2 regions of the Micromonospora sp. NPDC005367 genome follow, and region 2 is predicted to be linked to the other one. Evidence: riboswitches for the same ligand, from Rfam matches in the RefSeq annotation. Region 2 holds a riboswitch; the other holds the start of a gene.
What was found. Region 2 has a riboswitch for thiamine pyrophosphate ahead of thiE (thiamine phosphate synthase). Riboswitches for the same ligand answer to the same signal wherever they lie in the genome.
Positions count from the first base shown of each region.

Region 1: linked by a shared signal. The riboswitch ahead of ABZS42_RS19740 (ECF transporter S component) and the one ahead of thiE (thiamine phosphate synthase) in region 2 are both predicted to bind thiamine pyrophosphate.

Region 1 covers NZ_JBEXFP010000027.1:66,039-77,059, forward strand. Annotated here, with positions in the region: gene ABZS42_RS19710 (isoprenyl transferase) at 1-316, shown strand, start outside; gene ABZS42_RS19715 (hypothetical protein) at 410-595, shown strand; gene ABZS42_RS19720 (thioredoxin reductase) at 660-890, shown strand; gene gndA (NADP-dependent phosphogluconate dehydrogenase) at 1,138-2,580, opposite strand; gene ABZS42_RS19730 (energy-coupling factor transporter transmembrane component T) at 2,768-3,568, opposite strand; gene ABZS42_RS19735 (ABC transporter ATP-binding protein) at 3,565-5,025, opposite strand; gene ABZS42_RS19740 (ECF transporter S component) at 5,193-5,783, opposite strand; TPP riboswitch at 5,860-5,964, opposite strand; gene ABZS42_RS19745 (alpha/beta hydrolase) at 6,038-6,868, shown strand; gene ABZS42_RS19750 (SIS domain-containing protein) at 6,925-7,674, shown strand; gene ABZS42_RS19755 (DUF6328 family protein) at 7,806-8,309, shown strand; gene ABZS42_RS19760 (acyl-CoA dehydrogenase family protein) at 8,549-10,471, shown strand; gene ABZS42_RS19765 (hypothetical protein) at 10,592-10,759, opposite strand; gene ABZS42_RS19770 (hypothetical protein) at 10,769-11,021, opposite strand, start outside.
Region 2 covers NZ_JBEXFP010000037.1:1,964-12,984, reverse strand. Annotated here, with positions in the region: gene ABZS42_RS22880 (ATP-binding cassette domain-containing protein) at 1-807, shown strand, start outside; gene ABZS42_RS22875 (nucleotidyltransferase domain-containing protein) at 804-1,601, shown strand; gene ABZS42_RS22870 (aldo/keto reductase) at 1,680-2,624, shown strand; gene ABZS42_RS22865 (hypothetical protein) at 2,838-3,380, opposite strand; gene ABZS42_RS22860 (ThuA domain-containing protein) at 3,455-9,295, opposite strand; TPP riboswitch at 9,593-9,701, shown strand; gene thiE (thiamine phosphate synthase) at 9,696-10,322, shown strand; gene thiO (glycine oxidase ThiO) at 10,316-11,021, shown strand, end outside.

The DNA of each region.
Region 1 (11,021 bases), on a different contig from region 2:
CGCGGCGGCGGCGATCGCTCGTGAGGTGGCCGCCGGCCGGCTCGACCCGTCCAAGGTCAACGAGAAGACCGTGGCGAAGTACCTCTACCACCCGGAGGTCCCCGAGGTGGACCTCTTCCTCCGCCCGTCCGGGGAGCAGCGAACCTCCAACTTCATGCTCTGGCAGAGCGCGTACGCCGAGCTGATCTATCTCGACACGCTCTGGCCGGACTTCGACCGCCGGCACCTCTGGTACGCCTGTGAGCTCTACGCGCAGCGGGACCGGCGCTTCGGCGGTGCGCTGCCCAACCCGGTCGCCCCGCCCGCGCAGGGCTGAGCCTCACCGTCCCGGGCCGGCCACCGGGAGGCTTACTTCGCCGTCACGCTGGGTATCTGTCTTCTCAGCAGCCACTGACGGAGGTGAACCCACATGATCCTTAAGCGAATAGTCCAGTGGGCGCTGATGGCGGTCGCCGTTCCGGTGGCGGCAGCCGGCGCGCGTCAGCTCAGCCGGAAGATGGAGGCCCGTCGCGGCCCCTCCGGGGTCACCCGCCTGCTCAACAAGGGCGCGGACCACCTACGGCCGCAGAAGGCCAAGCGCCGCCGCTTCTGGTGACCGCCGCCTAGGATCGGAGGCGCGGGGCGTGTCGCGGGGGTGCGCCCCCGACGCGGGGGTGGTCATGCGGGATCTCCGGTACGAGATGACGGCCGCGCTGGCCGTCGCGGACCTGGTCGACGCCGCACAGCGGGAACGGGTCGCGGACATCTGCGCCGACGTCGCCGAGCGTTACTGCGCCGAACTCGGTCACACCCCGGCCATCCGTTCCGGTGAGATCGGCGAACTGGCCCAGGGGGAGCCGGCCGCGGGTTGGGCGCCCACGCCGGCGGAGGAGACGCAGCGCGCCTGGTGACGCCCGGGCCCCCGTCGGTTTGCCGTCTGGTGGGAGCCTGCCGGCTTGGGCGCCTTCCGTTCCCGACGTGGCTGCCGGAGGCAGGTCTCTCCCTGAGCCTGATACCTCAGAGGCATATTTATGCCTCTGAGGTATCAGCGGAGTGTCTGAGAAGGCTCGCTCGTGGCGCGAGGCGAGCGCTACTCGTTCGAAGAGGTCCCTCTCCTCGCCGCGTCGCAGGAATCGCGGCCGGACGAGGCCGCGCTGGTCATGCCTCCACTTCGGACCCGTCGCCCGCCCAGAGGGTGTGGAACGTGCCTGCCCGGTCGACCCGGTGATACGTGTGCGCTCCGAAGTTGTCCCGCAGGCCCTGGATCAGCGCGGCCGGTAGCCGCTCCGCACGCAGCGCGTCGAAGTAGGCCAGCGACGAGGAGAACGCCGGAGCGGGCACCCCGGCCCGGGCCGCTTCGGCCACGACCCGGCGCCAGCTCGGCACGCCCGCGCTGACCGCCTCGGCGAAGTACGGCGCCACCAGCAGCGTGGGCAGGTCGGGCTGCTCGTCGTACGCCTCGCGGATGCGGTCCAGGAACCGGGCCCGGATGATGCAGCCGCCCCGCCAGATGGTGGCGGTGCCACCCAGGTCGATGTTCCAGTCGTACTCGCGGCTGCCCGCTCTGATGTGGTCGAAGCCTTGCGCGTAAGCGACGATCTTGGAGGCCAGCAACGCCCGGCGGACGTCCTCGACGAACGTGTCCCGGTCGTCGACCTTCAGTTTCGCGCCGCCGCCGGGGAACGCCCGGCGGGCCGCCTCACGCTGGTCGGCGTGCCCGGAGAGCGAACGCGCGAACGTCGCCTCGGCGATGCCGGTGATCGGGATGCCCAGGTCGAGCGCGCTCTGCACCGTCCACCGGCCGGTGCCCTTCTGTTCCGCCTGGTCGCGTACGAGGTCGACGAACGGGCGGCCGGTGCCGGCGTCGGTGTGCGCCAGCACGTCCCCGGTGATCTCGATGAGGAAGGACTCCAACTCCCCGCGGTTCCAGTCCCGGAAGATTTCCGCGAGCTCCGCCGGCTCGGCGCCCAGACCGGCCCGCAGCAGGTCGTACGCCTCGGCGATGAGCTGCATGTCGGCGTACTCGATGCCGTTGTGCACCATCTTCACGAAGTGGCCGGCACCGTCCGGGCCGATGTGCCGGCAGCACGGCACCCCGTCGACCTGGGCGGCGATCTTCTCGAAGATCGGCCCGAGCCTCTGGTACGACTCCTCGGAGCCGCCGGGCATGATGCTCGGCCCGTGCAGCGCACCCTCCTCGCCGCCCGACACGCCGGTGCCGACGAAGTGCAGCCCATGCTGCCGCAGCGCCGCCTCCCGGCGTTGGGTGTCCGCGAAGTGCGCGTTCCCGCAGTCCACCACGATGTCGCCCGGCTCCAGCAGGGTGGCCAGCTCGTCGATGACGGCGTCGGTCGGTCCGCCGGCCTTGACCATGACGATCACCGCGCGGGGGCGCTCCAGCGCCGCGACGAAGTCGGCCATCGACTCGGTGGCCACGAACGTGCCCTCGCCGCCGTGTTCGGCGATGAGGCTTCGGGTGCGCTCCGGCGTGCGGTTGTGCACCGCCACCCGGAACCCGTTGCGGGCCAGGTTGCGGGCCAGGTTGCGACCCATCACCGCGAGCCCGGTAACGCCGATCTGCGCCTTCGCCTGCTCGGCCATGCGCCGCCACCTCTCACCGTCGCTCTTCGCGTTTCGAACTTATCGCGAGCGACGTCGACGGGTACTGGCGATCGTGATCCCGTCACCGTGGGTAGGGGAGTGCGCGTACGCCCGGGGGTGGATAGCCTCAGCCCATGCGCTGATGACGCCCAGTTCCGAGCCGGCCCGCCGCCGCCGTGCCACCCGGTCAGCCGATCAGGGGACGGAAGGTCCCGAGCACGATGCTGGTGGTGAGGGCCGCCGCGGCCAGCGCCACCGCACCGACCACGAGCCACGTGTCGGCGGCGGTGAACCGTTGGCGGCGGGCGACCGTACGCGGAATGCCGGCGTCGAACCCTCGCGCGTCCATCGCGACGGCGAGCCGGGTGCCCCGCCGGATCGCCCCGACCAGCAGGGCGAACGCGGTCGACACGAAGAGCCGCAGCTTCGCCACCGGGTTGCCTCCGGCGTCCACCCCGCGTGCCCGGCGGGCCATGCTGATCGCCTGCCACTCCTGCCCGAGCAGCGGCACGAGGCGGAACGCGGCCAGCGCGCCGACGGCGAACCGGGCCGGTGCCTTCGCGTTCTGGATCAGCGCGTCGGCCAGGTCCGTCGGGTCGGTGGTGGCGAACACGATCACGCCGGGCAGCGCCACCGCGAACATCCGCAGCACCAGGCCGAGCGCGGTCAGCAGCACGCCCGAGGTGACCACGACCGGGCCCGCCTCGAACAGCAGCCGGCCGGAGCGGTCGGCCGCGAAGAGCACCAGGGTGACCACGATGCCGACCGCGCTCACCAGCAGCGGCCAGGCGCGGTGGGCCAGCACCCGGTAGCGGATGCCGAAGAGCGGCAACGCCACCAGTTCGACAGCGATGGCGATCGCCGGGGCTACCGGGTCGAGCGTGGCGACGAGGACGAAGGAGAAGAGCAGTGCGGCGGCGAGTTTGGCCACCGGGTTGCGCCGGGCCAGCGGCGCCCCGGGGACGGCGACCGGTTCGAGGTTGATCACGAGGACCCCCTGGTCGAGGCCGCCGGCCAGTCGCCGGCCGGCCCGGGGCGGGTCAGCGTGACCTGCCGGTCGGCCAGCGCGGCGACGAACTCCGCGTCGTGGGTGACCGTGACGACACCGTGTCCGGCGTCGCGCAGGTCGGCGAGGAGGTCCACCAGCTCCAGCCAGGTCCGCCGGTCCTGGCCGAACGTGGGCTCGTCGCAGATCAGCAGCCGGGGCGCGGTGGCCAGGGCCGTCGCCACGCTCAACCGTCGCGCCTCACCACCGGAGAGGGTGTACGGGTTGGCGGCGGCGAGCGCGGTCAACCGCAGCCGGTCGAGCAGCCCGTCCACCGTGGTGCGGACCTCCGCCTCGGGCCGGCCGGTGCGGCGCGGGCCGAGCGCCAGTTCGTCGAAGACCGTGCTGGTGACGAATTGGTGCTCCGGGTCCTGGAAGACCGAGCCGATCCGGGTGGCCAGGGCCGGGGCGCGCCAGCGGTGCGGGGGAGTGCGGGCATCCCGGCCGGCCAGCTCCGCGCTCGCCGTGACCGTGCCGTTGCCGGGCCTGAACAGCCCGCCGAGGAGCAGCGCCAGGGTGGACTTGCCCGCCCCGTTGGGGCCGAGCACGGCGAGCGCCTCGCCCGCGCGTACGGTCAGGTCGGTTTCGGCCAGGCGGGGCGGCAGGCCGAGCCGCTCGGCGGTGAGCAGCGCCTCGCCGGGCGCGGCGGTGGCGCGGCGCGGCGGCACGGTGCGGCCCGGCACCCAGACACCCTCGGCGGCGAGCGCGTCACCGTGCGCGTCGAAGACCGCTTCCGGCGTGCCGTCGGCGCGTACACCGCCCCCGGGTTCCAGCACCACCACCCGGTCGACCAGGGGCAGCGCCTCGGCCACCCGGTGTTCGACCAGGATCAGCGTCGTGTCGGCGTCCAACGCGCCGGCGACCGCCGAACGCACCAGCGTCGCGCCGGCCGGGTCGAGGTTGGCAGTCGGCTCGTCGAGCAGCAGCAGCCCCGGCCGCAGCGCGAGCGCGCCGGCCAGCGCCAGCCGCTGCTGTTCGCCGCCGGACAGTTGGGCGGTGCGCCGGTCCCGGCGGTACGGGAAGCCGACCCGGTGCAGCGCCTCGTCGACCCGGGGCCAGATCTCGTCGGTCGGCACGCCCCGGTTCTCCAGCCCGAACGCGACGTCGTCGCCGCAGCGGGCCATCACCAGTTGGCTCTCCGGGTCCTGGAAGACGATGCCGACGCGTTCCCGGGCCTTACGCGGGTCGAGCCCGTCGACCTCGACGCTGCCGCTCTGCTCGCCCGAGTCCTCGGGCAGCAGCCCGGCGAGCGCCGCGAGCAGGGTGCTCTTGCCGGCGCCCGAGGGGCCGAGCAGCAGCACCCGCTCGCCGTGCTCGATGCGCAGGTCGACGCCGCGGACCGCCCAGCGCTTCCGCCCGGCGTGCCGCCACCCGAAGCCGCGCAGCGTAACACCGCTCACTACCGCCACCTCCTCCCCACCCATCCACCCGGCGGGCCGCCCCACCCGCCGCCCAGCAGGCTGCCCCGCCCGCCGCCCAGCAATGTTGATCAAGAGGTTTGCGTCAGGATCGCGACCACCGTTGACGCAAACCTCTTGATCAACGGGGTTGGGGGGTCTTGGCAGGGTTAGATGGCGGCGCGTTCGCGGCCGACGGGGAAGCGGTCCAGCGCGCCGGTGTTGGCGAGCGCGCGGGTCAGCGCCCAGCCGCCGACGCCCGCCACGATCGTCGCGCTGACGACGGTGAGCAGGGCGTACGGCAGCCGGTAGCTCGCCAGGTCGGTCTCGGTGTTCCAGTAGACGAAGTCGAAGACCGCAGCGCTGACGCCGGTGAACGCGCCGGCCAGCACCGCCGCCGGCAGGCGGAACGAGCGGTACCGGAACGCCGCGAAGGCCAGTTCCGCGCCGATGCCCTGCATCACGCCCTGGACGATCGTGATGCTCGCCCACTGGCTGCCCAGCAGCGCGGACAGGATCGCGGCCACCGTCTCGCAGTAGAGCGCGGCACCGGGCTTGCGGATGACCAGGCCACCGAGCACGGCCGGGACCAGCCAGACGCCGTAGATCAGCGTCTGTGCCGGCGGGAAGAAGGCGAACGCCGCGTCGGTGGCGCTCCAGACCAGGTTCCAGGCCCAGAAGATGACGCCGAAGGCGACGGCGATCACCGACGCGACGACGATGTCGATGGTTCGCCAGCGATTGGTGTCGTTGCTTTTCATCTGTTTGCTCCCAGTTCAGCCGCAGGAACCAGGAGAAGACGCACGCCGCGCCCGGTGGTCACCGGACGGCGACGCGGCTGGAGGTCGACCGAACTCCCTGCGCTGGCATTACCCAGATCAGGTTCGAGGGTCTGCGGGCGTGCCCGCACTCTCAGCGCTGTGCGCTCCCCTGTCGGATGTGAAATTGATACGCAGACGCTAGCACCGTGGGCAGGTGCCGGGCCATGCTGCCCGACCTGGGTAGGCTGCCGATCATGCGCATCGACGTCCGTGGTCTGGAGTTCGTGGTACGCGTCGGCGGCCCGGAGGACGGCGAACCCGTCCTGCTGCTGCACGGCTTCCCGCAACACGGCGGAGAGTTCGACGAGGTGGTGCCGGCCCTGCACGCCGCCGGGCTACGCACGTACGCCCCCGACCAGCGCGGCTACTCGCCGGGCGCCCGGCCGGCCGAGGTCGAGGCGTACCGGCTGGCGGAACTGGTGGCCGACGCGGTGGCGCTGCTCGACGCGCTGGACGTCGAGGCGGCGCACCTCGTCGGGCACGACTGGGGCGCGGCCGTCGCCTGGGCGGTCGCCGCGGCGCACCCCGAGCGGGTCCGCACCCTCACCGCCGTCTCGGTGCCGCATCCGGCCGCCATGGCGTACGCGCTCGCGCACGACCCGAAGCAGCGCGCCCGCTCGTCGTACATGGTGCTGTTCCGCCAGGCAGGGAAGGCGGAGAAGGCACTGCTCGGGCTGCGGGCGGCAGGGTTGCGCCGGCTGCTGCACGGCGTCGGCGACAGTGCCCGGGTGGCGGCGTACGCGGAGCCGATGCGCGAGCCCGGCGCACTGACCGGGGCGCTGAACTGGTACCGGGCGATGTCGGGGGCCGCGCTGGGGGCGGTCGGGCCGGTGACCGTGCCCACCACGTACGTCTGGAGCGACCGCGACAACGCGATCGGCCGCGGCGTCGCGGAGATGTGTGCGCAGCACGTGACCGGCGACTACCGCTTCGTGGAGTTGCCCGGGGTGAGCCACTGGATCCCCGACGAGGCGCCGACCCCGCTGGCCGAGGCGATCCTGGCCCGGGCCCGCGGGGCGGCGTGAGCGGGGGGGCCCACGCGGGCCGGTCGGGACGTCAACACGGATGGGACGGAGGAACGATGACACTGAGCGCCGAGGGCTACCTGGCGATGGTGACGGAGACGATGAACCGGGTGGCCGGCAGTCAGCGGGAGGCGGTCGGCCGCGCGGCTGACCTGATCGCCGAGGCGGTACACGCCGACGGGGTGGTGCACGCCTTCGGCACCGGGCACTCCGAGGCGCTCGCGATGGAGATCGCCGGGCGGGCCGGCGGGCTGGTGCCCACCAACCGGATCGCGTTGCGGGACCTGGTACTGCTCGGCGGTGCCCCGGCCGACGTGCTCGGCCCCACCCTGGAGCGGGATCCGGCGGTCGCGCACCGCCTCTACGCGCTGGCCCCGGTACGCCCGCAGGACGTCTTCGTGCTCGCCTCGAACTCGGGGGTCAACGGCGCGATGGTGGAGTTCGCGTCCGTCGTCAAGGAGAACGGTCACGCTCTGGTGGCGATCACCTCGGCGCAGCACTCCGGCCAGATGACGTCCCGCCATCCGTCCGGTCGTAAACTCGCCGACTTCGCCGACGTGGTGCTCGACAACGGTGCCCCGTACGGCGACGCGATGCTGCCGCTGCCCGGCGGTGGCGCCGTGGGCGCGGTCTCCTCGATCACCGCCGCCCTGCTCGCGCAGCAGATCACCGTCGAGGTGGTGGCCCGACTGCTCGCCGCAGGGCAGCAGCCCCCGGTCTACCTGTCCGCCAACATCGCCGGCGGCGACGAGCACAACCACGCGCTCGAGGCCCGGTACGCCGGTCGTATCCGCCGGGGCTCCTGACCCCGGCCGCGCGACCGGCGCGCTCCCATCCGACCTCTTGTGAGCCTGTTTCGGATGACGGGCCATCGGGCACTGGCGTTGCTGCCGGTGGCCCGCCCCGCCGGCAGTAGCGTCGGAGCAGGAGGTAGCGCGTGTCCAAGGAGACCGAGCGGCAGCGCTGGCAGCGCAACTTCGCCGATCTGCTCCAGGAGCTGCGGGTCGCCCAGACCGGGGTGCAGATCCTGTTCGCCTTCCTGTTGACTCTGCCGTTCAGCAACGGCTTCACGCGTACCACCGACTTCCAGAAGGACATCTACGTGGTCGCGCTGCTGGCCGCCGCGGCCGCCACGGCGATGATCATCTCGCCGGTGGCGTTCCACCGGGCACTCTTCCGTCAGGGGCGCAAACCGGAGCTGGTCCGGTTCGCCCACCGGATGGCCTCCTGCGGACTCGCCTTCATGCTGATCTCGATGGTCAGCGCCGTGCTGCTGATCACCGACTTCGTCCTCGACCGTCCGCTCGCGTTCGTGCTCAGCGGGTTGACCGGGCTCTGGTTCCTCATCTTCTGGGGGCTGCTGCCGTTCGTCCGCCGCAACTGGGGCGAGGACGACATCGACGACGAGGACGACGACCCTCGTACGCTCGCCGGCGACTGACCCCGGGACGCCGACCGGGGCGTACGGCCCGGCCGCCCGCATCGCCGAAACTCGATCTTCACGGAGAGCTACCTCTGGGTAACAACCGGGGGTAGCGTGGCGTTTGTCGAGCACGTTGACGCAGCGGACCGAGGTTCGAGGGGGCAGCCGTGACCACGACGCAGAACAGCCGACCCGAGCCGGACGCCTCCGGCGGCACTCCGGAGCCGACCGAGACCAGCGGCGGCACCGCCGCCCCGCTGCCGGCCGAGGCAGGGCACGTCTCCGAGAAGGAGGCCCGCCAGGTCGCCGAGGCGGCCCGTGAATCCACCTGGGACCGCCCGAGCTTCGGCAAGTCGCTCTTCCTCGGCCGGTTCCGACTCGACCTGATCAACCCCTGGCCGAGCTCCGACGCGGACGAGGACGCCCGCGCCGAGGAGTTCCTCGCCCGGCTCCGGGAGTACCTCGTGACCGAGGTGGACGGCGCCGCGATCGAGCGGGACGCGCGCATCCCCGACGAGGTGTTCCAGGGCCTCGGCCGGCTCGGTGCGTTCGGCATGAAGATCGACCGGGCGTACGGCGGGCTCGGCCTGAGCAACCTGCAGTACTGCCGGGCGCTGATGCTCGCCGGTTCGGTCAGCCCGGCGATCGGCGCGCTGCTCTCCGCGCACCAGTCCATCGGCGTGCCGCAGCCGTTGAAGATGTTCGGTACGGCGGAGCAGAAGCAGCGCTTCCTGCCCCGGCTGGCCGCCGGCGAGGTTTCCGCGTTCCTGCTGACCGAGCCGGACGTCGGCTCCGACCCGGCACGGTTGGCGACCACCGCCGAGCCGACCGAGGACGGCACCGGCTACCGGCTCAACGGTGTGAAGCTCTGGGCGACCAACGGCACCGTGGCCACGCTGCTCGTCGTGATGGCCCGGGTGCCGGCCGGTGCGGGGCGCCGCGGTGGGATCACCGCCTTCGTCGTGGACGGTGACGCCGACGGCATCACGGTGGAACGACGCAACGGATTCCTCGGACTGCGCGGGCTGGAGAACAGCGTCACGCGGTTCCACGACGTCTTCGTGCCGAAGGAGAACGTCATCGGGGGTGAGGGCAAGGGGCTGAAGATCGCGCTGACCACGCTCAACACCGGCCGCCTGTCGCTGCCGGCCATGTGCGTGGGCGCCGGCAAGTGGTCGTTGAACGTGGCTCGGGAGTGGGCCGCCGACCGGGTCCAGTGGGGCCGGCCGGTCGGCACGCACGAGGCGGTCGCCCAGAAGCTCGCCTTCATGGCCGCGACGACGTACGGCATGGAGACCATGCTGGAGATCTGTTGCCGGCTCGCCGACGACGACCGCAACGACATCCGGATCGAGGCGGCGCTCGTCAAGCTCTACGCCAGCGAGATGGCCTGGCGGATCGCCGACGACCTGATCCAGATCCGCGGCGGCCGCGGCTACGAGACGGCCGAGTCGCTGACCGCCCGGGGTGAACGCCCGGCCGCCGTCGAGCAGCTGCTGCGCGACGTACGGATCAACCGGATCTTCGAGGGCTCGACCGAGATCATGCACCTGCTGATCGCCCGGGAGGCGGTCGACGCGCACCTCTCGGTCGCCGGGGACATCATCGACCCGGATGCGGGCCTCGGCCGCAAGGCGAAGGCGGGGGCCCGGGCCGGGGCCTTCTACGCGAAGTGGCTGCCCACGCTCGCCGTCGGCCGCGGGCAGAGCCCCAGGGCGTACGCCGAGTTCGGGCCGCTCGCCGGTCACCTGCGGCAGGTGGAGCGCGTCTCGCGCAAGCTCGCCCGCTCGACGTTCTACGCGATGTCCCGCTGGCAGGGCCGGATGGAGCGCAAGCAGGCGTTCCTGGGTCGGATCGTGGACATCGGGGCGGAGCTTTTCGCGATGGCCGCGGTATGCGTCCGTGCGCACGCCGAGCGGGACACCCGGCCGGAGAATCTCGAACTGGCCGACCTCTTCTGCCGGCAGGCCCGGGTACGGGTCGACGCCCTCCTCTCGGCGCTCTGGGAGAACACCGACTCGGTCGACGTCGCGGCGGCCAAGCGGATCCTTGCCGGCCGCTACGCCGACCTGGAGTCCGGTGTGATCACCCCGTCCGACGAGCTGCCCTGGGTGGCCCGTTGGTCGCCCGGCCCGTCCACCGCGGCCGACGTCCGCCGGCGGATACCACCGCCCCAGTGACCTGAGCCGACACTCGGCAGCGGACACGCATTTCTGAATGAGCCCGATACCACAGCGGTATAAATATGCCGCTGAGGTATCAGGCTCCGGACGAGACCTGCCCCCAGGCCCCTCCCTGGGTCAGCGGGCGATGGCCCAGGCCAGGATCGCCGCGAGGATCAGCCCGTTGAGCGCCGCCAGGCCGAGGTAGGCCGCGGGCGGGATGCGACGGCCCTTACGGACCAGGCTGACCAGTACGGCGGCGTAGCCGAGCAGCAGAACGGCGATGACGACCAGGAAGTAGAACACCCGAAGACCTTAGCGGCCCGCCCGTAGGCCGAGCCTGCGCAGCTCCAGCGCGGCGAGCGCGTCGACGGTGGCGTCGTCGCCGCGGCGCCAGGCCTCGGCCACGTCGGGCGCGATCCGGGTCAGCCGGTCCAGCGGCTGGCGGGCGAGTGCGCGCAGCGCCAGCAGGTCGCGCCCGCCCGGCGCGGCGGCCAGCTTCGCGGCGGACCCGGCGCGGCGGACCCAGCGCACCCGCAGCGGCAGCCAGCCGACGAGCACCAGGCCG
Region 2 (11,021 bases):
GCGTACAACGACGGGTTGGCCTCGCGCTACCAGGCGGCACAGACCCGGCTTCGCAAGTTCGAGGAGGCCGGGCCGCCGCCCGTACCGCCGAAGGACCAGGACATCCGGATGCGGCTGACCGGCGGGCGCACCGGCAAACGCGCGATCGTCTGCGAGCAACTGGAGCTCGACGGACTCAGCTACCCGTTCGACCTGGAGATCTGGTACGGCGACCGGGTCGCGGTGCTCGGCGCGAACGGCACCGGGAAGTCGCACTTCCTGCGGTTGCTGGCCCGCGGCGGCACCGACCCGGATCCGGCGAACGGCCCGGTGGACGCCGGGCTCACGCTCGCGCCGGTGGCGCACGACGGCGTGGCCCGGCTCGGCGCGCGCGTCCGGCCGGGGCACTTCTCCCAGACGCACGACCGGCCGGAGCTGATGGCGAAGACCCTCGTCGAGATCCTCTGGCGCGGCGACGAGCACCGGGCCGGGATGGATCGGCACGCGGCCATGGCGGCGCTGTCCCGGTACGAGCTGGCCGGGCAGGGCGACCAGCGGTTCGGCACGCTCTCCGGCGGCCAGCAGGCGCGTTTCCTGGTGCTGTTGCTGGAGCTGTCCGGGGCGACGCTGCTGCTGCTCGACGAACCGACCGACAACCTCGACCTGGCCAGCGCGGAGGCGCTGGAGGCTGGTCTGACCGCCTTCGAGGGGACGGTGGTCGCGGTGACCCACGACCGCTGGTTCACCCGTACCTTCGACCGGTTCGTGCTCTTCCGGGGTGACGGCGAGGTGGTGGAGACACCCGAACCGGTGTGGGACGTGGCGTGAACGTGGCGGAACTGGCCGGTCGGCTCTGCATCGTCCGGGGCGTGGTCGCCGTCGCGTTGGGCGGCAGCCGGGCCCGTGGCGAGCACCGGCCGGACTCCGACTGGGACCTTGGCCTGTACTACCGGGGGGAGCTGGACGTACCGACGCTGGAAGCGGTCGCCGCGTCGATCGCCGACGGGGCGGTCGAGCTGACGGCGCCGGGCGGTTGGGGACCGTGGGTGGACGGCGGCGGCTGGCTGCGAGTGGACGGGTCGGCCGTCGACTGGATCTACCGCGACCTGGACCGGGTCCGCCGGGTCTGGGCGGACTGCCGGAGCGGCCGGTACGAGGTCGGCGTACAGGCCGGGCATCCGCTCGGCTTCTATTCCCACGGATACGCGGGCGAGGTGGCGCTGTGCCGGGTGCTCGCGGACTCGACCGGCGAGCTCACGGCGCTGAAGGAGGAGAGCGCGGCGTACCCGCCAGCGCTGGCCGAGGCCTTGGAGCGGGCCGGTTGGGAGGCCGAGTTCCTGCTCGCCGCCGCCGCGAAGGTCGTAGCGGCCGGCGACAGCGGCTACGTGGCCGGCTGCCTGTTCCGCGTGCTCGGAGTACTCGTGCACGTGCTGCACGCCCGTGTCGGGCGGTGGCTGGTGAACGAGAAAGGCATGATCGCCTCGGCCGGTCGGTTACCTGGCGCGCCGCCGGACTTCGCGTCCCGGGCGCAGGCGCTGCTTGCCTGCGTCGGGCGCTCCCCGACGGAACTGGCCGCCACGCTGGCCGCCGCCGAGCGGCTCCGGGCCGAGGTGCTCGGCTGAGTCGGGGAACGACCCCGGATGGCCGGGTGACGCCGCCACGCCCCGGACGGCAGGCATAGAGTCCATCTCGTGACTGAGATGACCTTCCGCCGGTTGGGCGACTCCGGGCTCGTGGTGTCCGTGGTCGGCATCGGCTGCAACAACTTCGGCCGCAAGATCGACCTCGAGGGCACCCGCGCGGTCGTGGACGCAGCCCTGGACGCCGGGATCAACTTCTTCGACACGGCGGACATCTACGGCGAGCCGCAGGGCAGCTCGGAGGAGCTGCTCGGGCAGGCCCTGAAGGGCCGCCGGGACGACGTGGTGGTGGCCACCAAGTTCGGCATGGACATGAACGGGCTGAACGGCCCCGACTACGGCGCGCGGGGATCCCGGCGGTACATCGCCCGGGCCGTCGAGGCGTCGCTGCGCCGACTCGGCACCGATTACATCGATCTGTATCAGGTGCACGAGCCCGATCCGGCCACCCCGATCGACGAGACCCTCGCCGCCCTGGACGACCTGGTCCGTGCCGGGAAGGTGCGCTACCTGGGCAACTCCAACTTCGCCGGCTGGCAGATCGCGGACGCCGACTGGGTGGCCTCGTCCAACGGCCGGTCCCGGTTCATCAGCGCGCAGAACCAGTACAGCCTGGTGGAGCGCGCTGTCGAGACCGAGGTGGTCCCGGCGTGTGAGCGCTTCGGGCTGGGGCTGCTGCCGTTCTTCCCGCTGGCCAACGGGCTGCTCACCGGCAAGTACAAGCGGGGCGAGGCGCCGCCCGCCGGCAGCCGGCTCGCCGGCGGTGGCCGGTACGCCGCCCGGCTCGCCGCGGCGAAGTGGGACCTCATCGAGGCGATCGAACGGTACGCGGACGAGCGCGGGCTCACCATGCTCCAGGTGGCCATCGGCGGGCTCGCCGCCCAGCCGGCGGTGACCTCGGTGATCGCCGGGGTGACCACCCCCGAGCAGGTGCTCGCCAACGCGGCCGCCGGGGTTTGGCAGCCGACCGACGAGGACCTGGACGCCCTGCGCGAGATCCTCTGACCGCTGCCGCTGCCGCTGCCGCTGCCGCTGCCGCTGCCGCTGCCGGCTGGCTCGGGCCGAGGCGCACAAGTGCTGCTCGACTGTGTTCCGGAGAGGCCTGATACCTCAGAGGCATATTGATGCCGCTGGGGTATCAGGCTCACCGGCGTTTGCACGGGTCGCCGGAGCAGCCCTTGGCGACCTCGCGCCGTGCGGCTCACTTGTCCGAGCTGCTCATCCGTCCGTGCGGCGGCGGGTGAGCAGCATCGGCACGGCTACCGCCAGGGCGGCGATCACCACGACGGCCAGCCCGATCGGCCACCACCAGGCACTCGCCGCACCCGGGTCGGTCCGGGCGCCGGCCGCCGGTGCGGTGGCCGCAACCGGCGCCGCCGGCGCCGGCGACTGGGCGGGGCGGGCCTGCACCTGGGCGCTGGCCTCGCTCCCGTTCGGAGCCGGGGCGGCGACCGTCACCCGCCAGCGGCCGGGGGAGAGCAGCGGGCCGCTGGCGTAGAAACCCTGGCCCTCGGGCTCCGGTTCCAGTTGCAGCGGCCCGACGCGCTGCCCGTCCGGCCCGACGGCGGTCAGCGTCAGTCGCACCAACTGGTCCAGCCGGTGGCCGTCGGCGTACAGGGCCTGCACGGTGACCCCGTCGGCCCCGTCGCCGGCCACGGTCAGTTTGAGCTTCCCGGTGTGGGCCGCGGCCGGTGCCGCGGTCAGGAGGATCAGGGCCAGTCCGGCGAACAGGGCGGCGAACGCCTTCCAGGTACGCGTCACGGACGTCTCCTCACTGCGGATACGGGGGCGACCCCTCCCCGACGCGGGTGCGCCGGAGAGGGGCCGCCATCGGATCAGAGCCGGCGGCCCGGAGCGAGCCGGGTGACGTCGCCGCCCAACCGGCCGGCGCCGGCGACGGATTCACCGTCGTTGGCCTTCACCCCGGCCTTGCTGGCCGTACCACCGAGCCGGACGACCATGGCGTCGGCGTCCCGGACCAGCACGTCCCGGATCTCGGCCTCGGCCACCAGCGTGGCGTCGGCGGCGAGCTCGCGGAAGGCGGTCAGCTGCTTGATCGCCTTGTTGTCGTTGCCGGCCGCCTCGGCCTTGCGGGCGGCGTCGAGCTTCGCCGTCAGCTGCTTGTGCGCCTTGGCCGAGAGCCGACCGGTCGCCTTGAACCGGTCCAGCAGGTTCTGCATGTCCCGGAACGAGGTGGTGACGAAGAACCGGACCGCGGAGGTGGTCTCGTTCCCCGCCTTGTCGGTCGCGGTGACGGTCAGCTCGTGCAGGCCGAGCGGCAGCTCGTACATCGCCTGCAGCGTGCCGCTCGCGTACGGCCGGCCGTCCAGCTCGCCGGTCAGGCTCGCGACGCCCGAGGTCGGGTCGACCGCCTGCCAGGACACCCGGACGTCCTGGCTGTCGCCGTAGAGCTGGCCGTCGGCGAGCCCGGAGACCAGCAGCGTCGGCTTGGTGCCGTCGATGCGCAGCACCGCCGACTTGAGCGTCTCGGCGTTGCCCGCCTGGTCGGTCGACCGGAACAGCAGCTCGTGCTGGCCGTCACCGGTCACCTGGACCGGCTCCGAGTACGGCGTCCACGCGCCACCGTCGAGCGACCACTCGACAGTCTTCACACCGGATCCGGCGTCGGTCGAGGTCAGCACGACCGGGACGGTCCCGTCGTGCCAACCCTCGTCGTTGGCCGGGGCGAACGTCGCCGAGGTCACCGGCGCCGTGGCGTCGATCTTCACGGTGACGGTCTTCGTCGACTCCGCGTTGCCCGCCTGGTCGGTCGAGCGGAATCGCAGTTCGTGCTCGCCGTCGCCGCTCACCGGGACCGGCCCGGTGTACGCCGTCCAGGTCTGCGCCCCGTCCAGCTGGTACTCGGTGCCGGCCAGGCCGCTGCCGCCGTCCTCGTCGGTGGCGGCCAGGGTGACCGTCACCGGCCCGGTGTGCCAACCCTCGACGGGGGTACCCGTGACGGTGGCCTCGGTCACCGGAGCCGTCTCGTCGGCGACCCCGGGGGTGAGGCGGAAGTAGTCGAACACGGCGGTCTTCGACGCGGTCTGGTTGGCCCCGAGGGTGAACAGACCCACCTTCGGGGTGGCGCCGACCGCGCTGCTGGTCAGCGCTGTGAGCGCCGTCCAGGTCGTCCCGTCCGCCGAGTACGACGCGGTGAAGGTGTCACCGCTGCGGGCCAGCCGCAGGTACCACACCGAACCGGTCAGGTTCGCCGCCTCCGGCTGCGGGTCCTGCACCGTCCCGCCGATCTCGCTGCGGAACTCGATCCGCCGCGTCACCGCCTGGCCGGGCTGGTTGTCCACGATGTAGTCGAACTTCAGGTAGTTGTCGTCGTCAGCGTGCACGATCAGACCGGCCTGCTGGTACTGCTCGTTCAGCAGGCTGCCGTCGACCTTCGTCTCCAGGGTCCAGTCGCCCGACGGCGCGGATTGGAGGATGAAGTTCGCCGGCCCGGTGTTGTCGGTGCCATAGATGTCACCGTTCGGCACGTCGATCCGCAACGCGCCGTCGCTGACCCGGTAACCGGCCGCGTTCTCCCGCAGGATCGCGTCCCACCGGCACTTGTCCAGCGTGTCGCCGGTGAACTCGTCCGACGGGTCGACCGGGCCCGCCGGCTCGTCCGGGGAGACCTGGAACCAGTCGAAGGTCGCGTCGACGACCGGCGCGTCCGTGCCGCCGTTGAGGGCGAAGACCCCGATCCGCGGGTTGGTGATGCCGGCGAGCGCGGCCGACCGGCCGACCGGGGTGAAGGTCTGCCCGTCGGCCGACACGGCCGCGGTCAGGTTCGTCCCGTCACTGATCAGCCGCAGGTGCACGGTGTCACCCGCCGGTGCGGCGGCGCTGTCGGCACCCTCGTTGCGTGGCGTGCCGGCCGTCTCCCGGATGAACTCCACCCGGCGGCTGCCGTTGTACAGCAGGTCCAGCTTGGCGTAGTTCTCGTCGTCGCCGTAGATCAGCAGACCGGCCTGCTGGTAGTTGGCCGTCACCGGCAGGGTGACCCGGGTGGTCGCCTGCCAGGCCCCGGCCGGCGCCGGCTGGAGCACCAGGTTGGTGGCGTCGTTGCGGGCACCGTAGAGGTCACCCACCGAGGTCGGCAGCCGCAGGGCCCCGTCGGAGACCGAGTAGAGCTGGTTCTCCCGGACCACGTTCCAGCGTGCCTTGTCGAGGCTGGTGCCGGTGAAGTCGTCCGAGCGCGTCCCGAAGCAGGACGTGTTCGGCGCGTCCACCCGCACCGGAACCGCGGCGTACGACTTGGCGCCCTTGCTGTCCGTCACCGTCAGGGTGGCGGTGAAGGTGCCCGGGCTGGTGTACGTGTGGGTGGCATCCAACGTGTCCGCCGTGCCCCCGTCACCGAAGTCCCAGGCGTACGTCAGCGGGGTGTCCCCCTCGGCGTCGGTGGCCGTGCCGTCGAAGGCGACGGCGAGCGGCGCGGTGCCGGTGGTCGGGGTCGCGGTGGCGGTGACCACGGGCGGCGCGTTCTCGGTGACGCCCCGGCCGAGGAAGTCCATCCAGTTGACGTTGAGCAGCGAGCCGGCGCCGCCGTTCGGGTCCTTGGCGACGAAGTAGAGCGAGCCGCTGGCGGCGCCGGTGACCGGTGCCGTCACGTCCGCGTACGTCTGCCAGTCGCCCGTGCCCGGCACGGTCGCCGTGGCGACCAGTGGCCCGTCGACCGCTCCGGCCCGGACCTCGATCCGGCCGCCGGTGGTGGCGGAGGCCGCCCGGAACCGGATGTCGGTGATGTTCGTCAGGTCCGCCGGGGAGACCGACCACCAGTCGCCGTCCTCGATGAACCCGATGTTCTGGCCGCCGCCGGCGGTGTCGCCGGTGGTCTCGAGCTGCACACCCGGGTCTCCGCCGCCGGTGCTGCCCGGCGCACGGCCGGTGGCGGTGAAGTACTCGGCCTGCTTCCGCTTCGGCTGCAGCTGCTCTATGGCCCGGCCGGTGAGCGGTCCGGCGCCCTCGGCGCCACCGAGGTCGGTGTACGTCGCCTCGAAGACGCTGAAGACGTTCGCCTCGGCGCCGTGCCCGGAGGCCAGCTGCGTCTGAACCATCCCGGTGCAGCCGGTGTGCTGCTCCAGCGGGTGGGCGTGTTCGTCGTGGCCGAGCAGTACCTGGAGCTGGACCCGGTCGCAGTCGATCTCCCCGTCCTCCGGGTCGGTCACCTTGATCGTGTAGCGGACCTGGTCACCCCAGTCGAAGAAGCCGCCGTCCGGCGGGAACTCGATGGTCACCGTCGGGGCGGTGTTGCCCACGGTGACCGGGACGTTCGCCACCGCCGTACGGCCCTTCGGGTTGGTGACGGTGAGCTGGGCGGTGAAGTTGCCGGCCGTGGCGTAGGTGTGCGTCGGGTTGGCCTCGGTGGAGGTCTGCCCGTCGCCGAACGTCCAGGCGTAGGTGAGCGCGCCGCCGTCCGGGTCCCGCGAGCCCTCGCTGGAGAAGTTCACCGTCAGCGGCGCCGCACCGGAGGTCGGGGTGGCGTTCGCCACCGCGATCGGTGCGCGGTCACCGGCGATGTAGTCGATCCGGTAGACGCCGGAGTTGTCGTTGTTGCCGCCGAAGCCGCTGCCCCACTCGATCAGGTAGAGCGCGCCGTCGGGGCCGAACTCGAAGTCCATCGGCCGGATCAGGCTCATGCCGGTGAGCAGCTGGTTGATGTCCACCAGCGACTTGCCGTCGGCGGTCAGCTGCATCGTGTACATCTTCGACTGGTTCCACTCGCCGAGCAGCGCCTTGCCGTCGTAGTAGGCCGGCCACTTGCGGTCCGAGTCGAGGTCCGCGTCGTACCGGTAGACCGGGCCACCCATCGGGGCGCCACCGCCGCCGATCTCCGGGTAGCGCGCGTCACCGGCGTACCCGTAGTCGACGGTGGCCGGCACGACCGGCGGAAGGTTGGTCAGGCCGGTGTTGTTCGGCGAGTCGTTCACCGGCGCGGAGCAGTCGAACTTCGCCCCGCTCGGGCCGGACGGGAAGGTGTAGTCGTTGTACGCCTCGTTCGTGCCCGTGCAGTACGGCCAGCCGTAGTTGCCGGGGGTGACGATGTTCCACTCGACCAGGCCCCGGGGGCCCCGGTTCGGGTTGTCGGCGTTGGCGTCCGGCCCGTAGTCGGCGACGTACAGCGTGCCGGTCTTCGGGTCTGTGCCGATCCGGAACGGGTTGCGGAAGCCCATCGCGTAGATCTCGGGACGGGTCTTCTCGGTGCCCGGAGCGAAGAGGTTGCCGTCCGGGATGGTGTACGTCCCGTCGTCCTCCGGGTGGATGCGGATCACCTTGCCGCGCAGGTCGTTGGTGTTGCCCGCGGTGCGCTGCGCGTCGTAGTCCTGGCGGCCCGGCCGCTCGTCGATGGGCGTGTACGCGCTCGACTCGAACGGGTTCGTGTTGTCGCCGGTGGCCAGGTAGAGGTTGCCGGCACTGTCGAAGGTCATGCTCCCGCCGGCGTGGCAGCAGGTGTTGCGCTGGGTGTCGACCCGCAGCACCTGCTTCTCACTCGCCGGGTCGATGGTGTCGCCGGTGACCGTGAACCGGGACAGCAGGTTGCGCGTGATCCCGTCGTTCGGCGCGTAGTAGAGGTAGACCCAGTTGTTGGTGGCGAAGTCCGGGTCGAGGCGGATGCCGATCAAGCCGTCCTCGTTGCCGGTGAAGACGTCCAGCTCGACGGCGGTGACCGTGTTGCCGGTGTCCGGCTTGACGATCTGCACCCGGCCGTCGCGCTCGACGTAGAAGACCCGCCCGTCGGGGGCGACGTCCAGCTCCATCGGGTTGCTGGTGTTGCTGTCCAGCGTGACCTTCTCGAAGCTGGCGGTCTTCGAGGCGCCGCAGTCGGCGTCGACCACGCCGGCCGCCGTCTGGATACCGCCGAGCAGGTGCTTGAGGAACTCGGGCTCGGCGTACGACTCACGGGTGTGCCCGCCGCCGGTGTACCAGGAGCGGCCACCGTCGAAGTCCTGGCACCATGCCGTCGGGTGGTCGGCACCCATCGCGCCGGCGCCCGGGGTGTAGCTCTTCTCGTCCAGGCTGGCCAGCACGTGCACGTCCGGCCGGGGGTTGGTCTGGAAGTTGTACCACTCGTCGAACCGGGACCAGCGATCCGGCAGTTCACTGGTGGACGGGTGGGCGGGATCCTCCACCTTGACCGTGGCCTGCTGGTTCGACGGGTGGTTGGCGAAGTACGCGCCGACCAGGTCGCCGTACCAGCCCCAGCTGTACTCGGTGTCCGATGCGGCGTGGATGCCGACGTATCCGCCGCCGGCCTGGATGTAGCGCTCGAAGGCCGCCTGCTGGTCGGCGTTGAGGACGTCGCCGGTCGTGGAGAGCCAGATGACGGCCTGGTACTTCGCGAGGTTCGCGTCGGTGAACGCGCCGCCGTCCTCTGTGGTGTCGACGGCGAAGCCGTGCTCCGCGCCGAGCTGCTGGATGGCGGCGATCCCGGTGGGGATCGAATCGTGCCGGAACGCGGCCGTCTTCGAGAAGACCAGCACGGAGAAGGGCTCGTCGGCGGCGGCCTTGGGCAGCGCCTGGGTCACCGGCGCGGCCGTGGCGGTCTGAGCGGCTCGTGTGGTGGTCGCGCCGGCGGTCGGTGCGGCCTGCGCGGCCGACGTGCCGAACAGGGCTGTCGAGGTGAGAGCGAGGGAGAGCAGGATGGCTGTGATGGGTGAGCGGGCACGACGAGTGCGGGACACGCCGCCTCCTATGTCGCGGTGGACAGGGGATCGCGGGGGCCGGCTCGCCGAAGACCGTCCCGGGGGGTGGGGTGGTGCGGGCACCGGGCCATGGCGTCCGCACCACATTTTGTCGAATCGCTGAACAAATTAATTCCCGTTGATGCGTGTCGGGCAAGATGCCGGACGGTAACGGTTTTGCAACAGCAGGCGACATTCCGAACAGGACCGCATGAAGCACCCCTGGGAAGACCCGCCACCGCTGTAGCCGGCCTCACCCTTGGCAGCGCCGCCGGGTCTGTCGTACGGTGGCGGAGCAAGTGACCCACGGGAGCCCGGTGGACCGGGCTGAGAGGGGGGCTGTCAGCCCCCGACCGTCGAACCTGATCCGGGTAATGCCGGCGCAGGGAGGAGTGTTGCCGTGCCGTCCCTGGGACGACTGCATCTCATCACCGACACCCGACCCGGGCGTGATCCGCTCACCGTGGTCCGGGCCGCCCTGACCGTGGCCCGCGCCGACCTGGTGGTGCAGGTCCGGGTCGAGGACTCTGCAACCGACCGCGAGACGTACGACCTGGCCCGCCGGGTCGTCGCGCTCTGCGCGCCGTACGGGGCGACCTGCCTGGTCAACGACCGGCTCCACGTGGCGCTGGCGGTCGGCGCGGCCGGCGGGCACGTCGGCGCGGACGACCTGCCCGTCGCGGCGGCCCGACACGTGCTCGGCCCGGCCGCCGTGCTCGGCGCCACCGCGCGGGAACCGGGCACCGCCGCCGAGGCGGTCACCGCCGGCGCCGGCTACCTCGGGGTCGGCCCCTGCCGGCCCACCCGCACCAAGGAGGGGCTGCCTCCACCGATCGGCGTGGCAGGCGTACGGGCGGTGGCCGGGGCGGTCGACGTCCCAGTGATCGCGATCGGCGGTGTGACCGCGTCCGCCGTGCCGGCACTACGGGCAGTCGGGGCGTACGGAGTGGCGGTCGTCGGCGCGCTCTCCGGGGCGGCCGACCCGGCCCGCGCCACGACCGAGCTGATCGAGGCGCTGACATGCTGAGCGCCCGGTCCACGTCGACCCCTGCCGGCGACGTGGCCCGGGCGGACGTGGCGGTGGTGGGTGCGGGACCGATCGGTCTCGCCGTCGCCTGGCGCTGCGCCGCACGTGGGCTACGCGTGACCGTGCACGATCCCGCCCCCGGCTCGGGGGCCTCGGCGGTCGCCGCCGGCATGCTCGCCCCGATCGCCGAGGCGTACTTCGGCGAACGGGACCTCACCGGGCTGCTGGTGGAGTCGGCCGCCCGCTGGCCGGCGTTCGCGGCCGAGCTGACCGAGGCGACCGGTGTCGACCTCGGCTACCGCACCGACGGCACCCTGCTGGTCGGGTTGACCGCCGACGACCTGGCCGAGGCGCGGCGGCTCTGGGCGTACCAGCGGGAACTCGACCTGCCGGTGACCCCGCTGCGCCCCTCGGAACTGCGCGACCGCGAGCCGGCGCTCGCCCCCCGGGTGCGCGGCGGCGCGCTCGCGGCGACCGACCACCAGGTGGACCCACGGCTGCTGGTGCCCGCGCTGCGCACCGCCGCCGAGCGGGCCGGAGCCGTGCTCGTGCCCGGACCGGTGCGTGCGCTGTCCGAGCTGGACGCCGCCGTCACCGTGGTGGCGGCCGGTTGCGGTGCCGCCGCGCTCACCGGGCTGCCGGTCCGCCCGGTCAAGGGGCAGGTGCTCCGGCTCCGCGCGCCCGGTGGCGCCCCGCCGG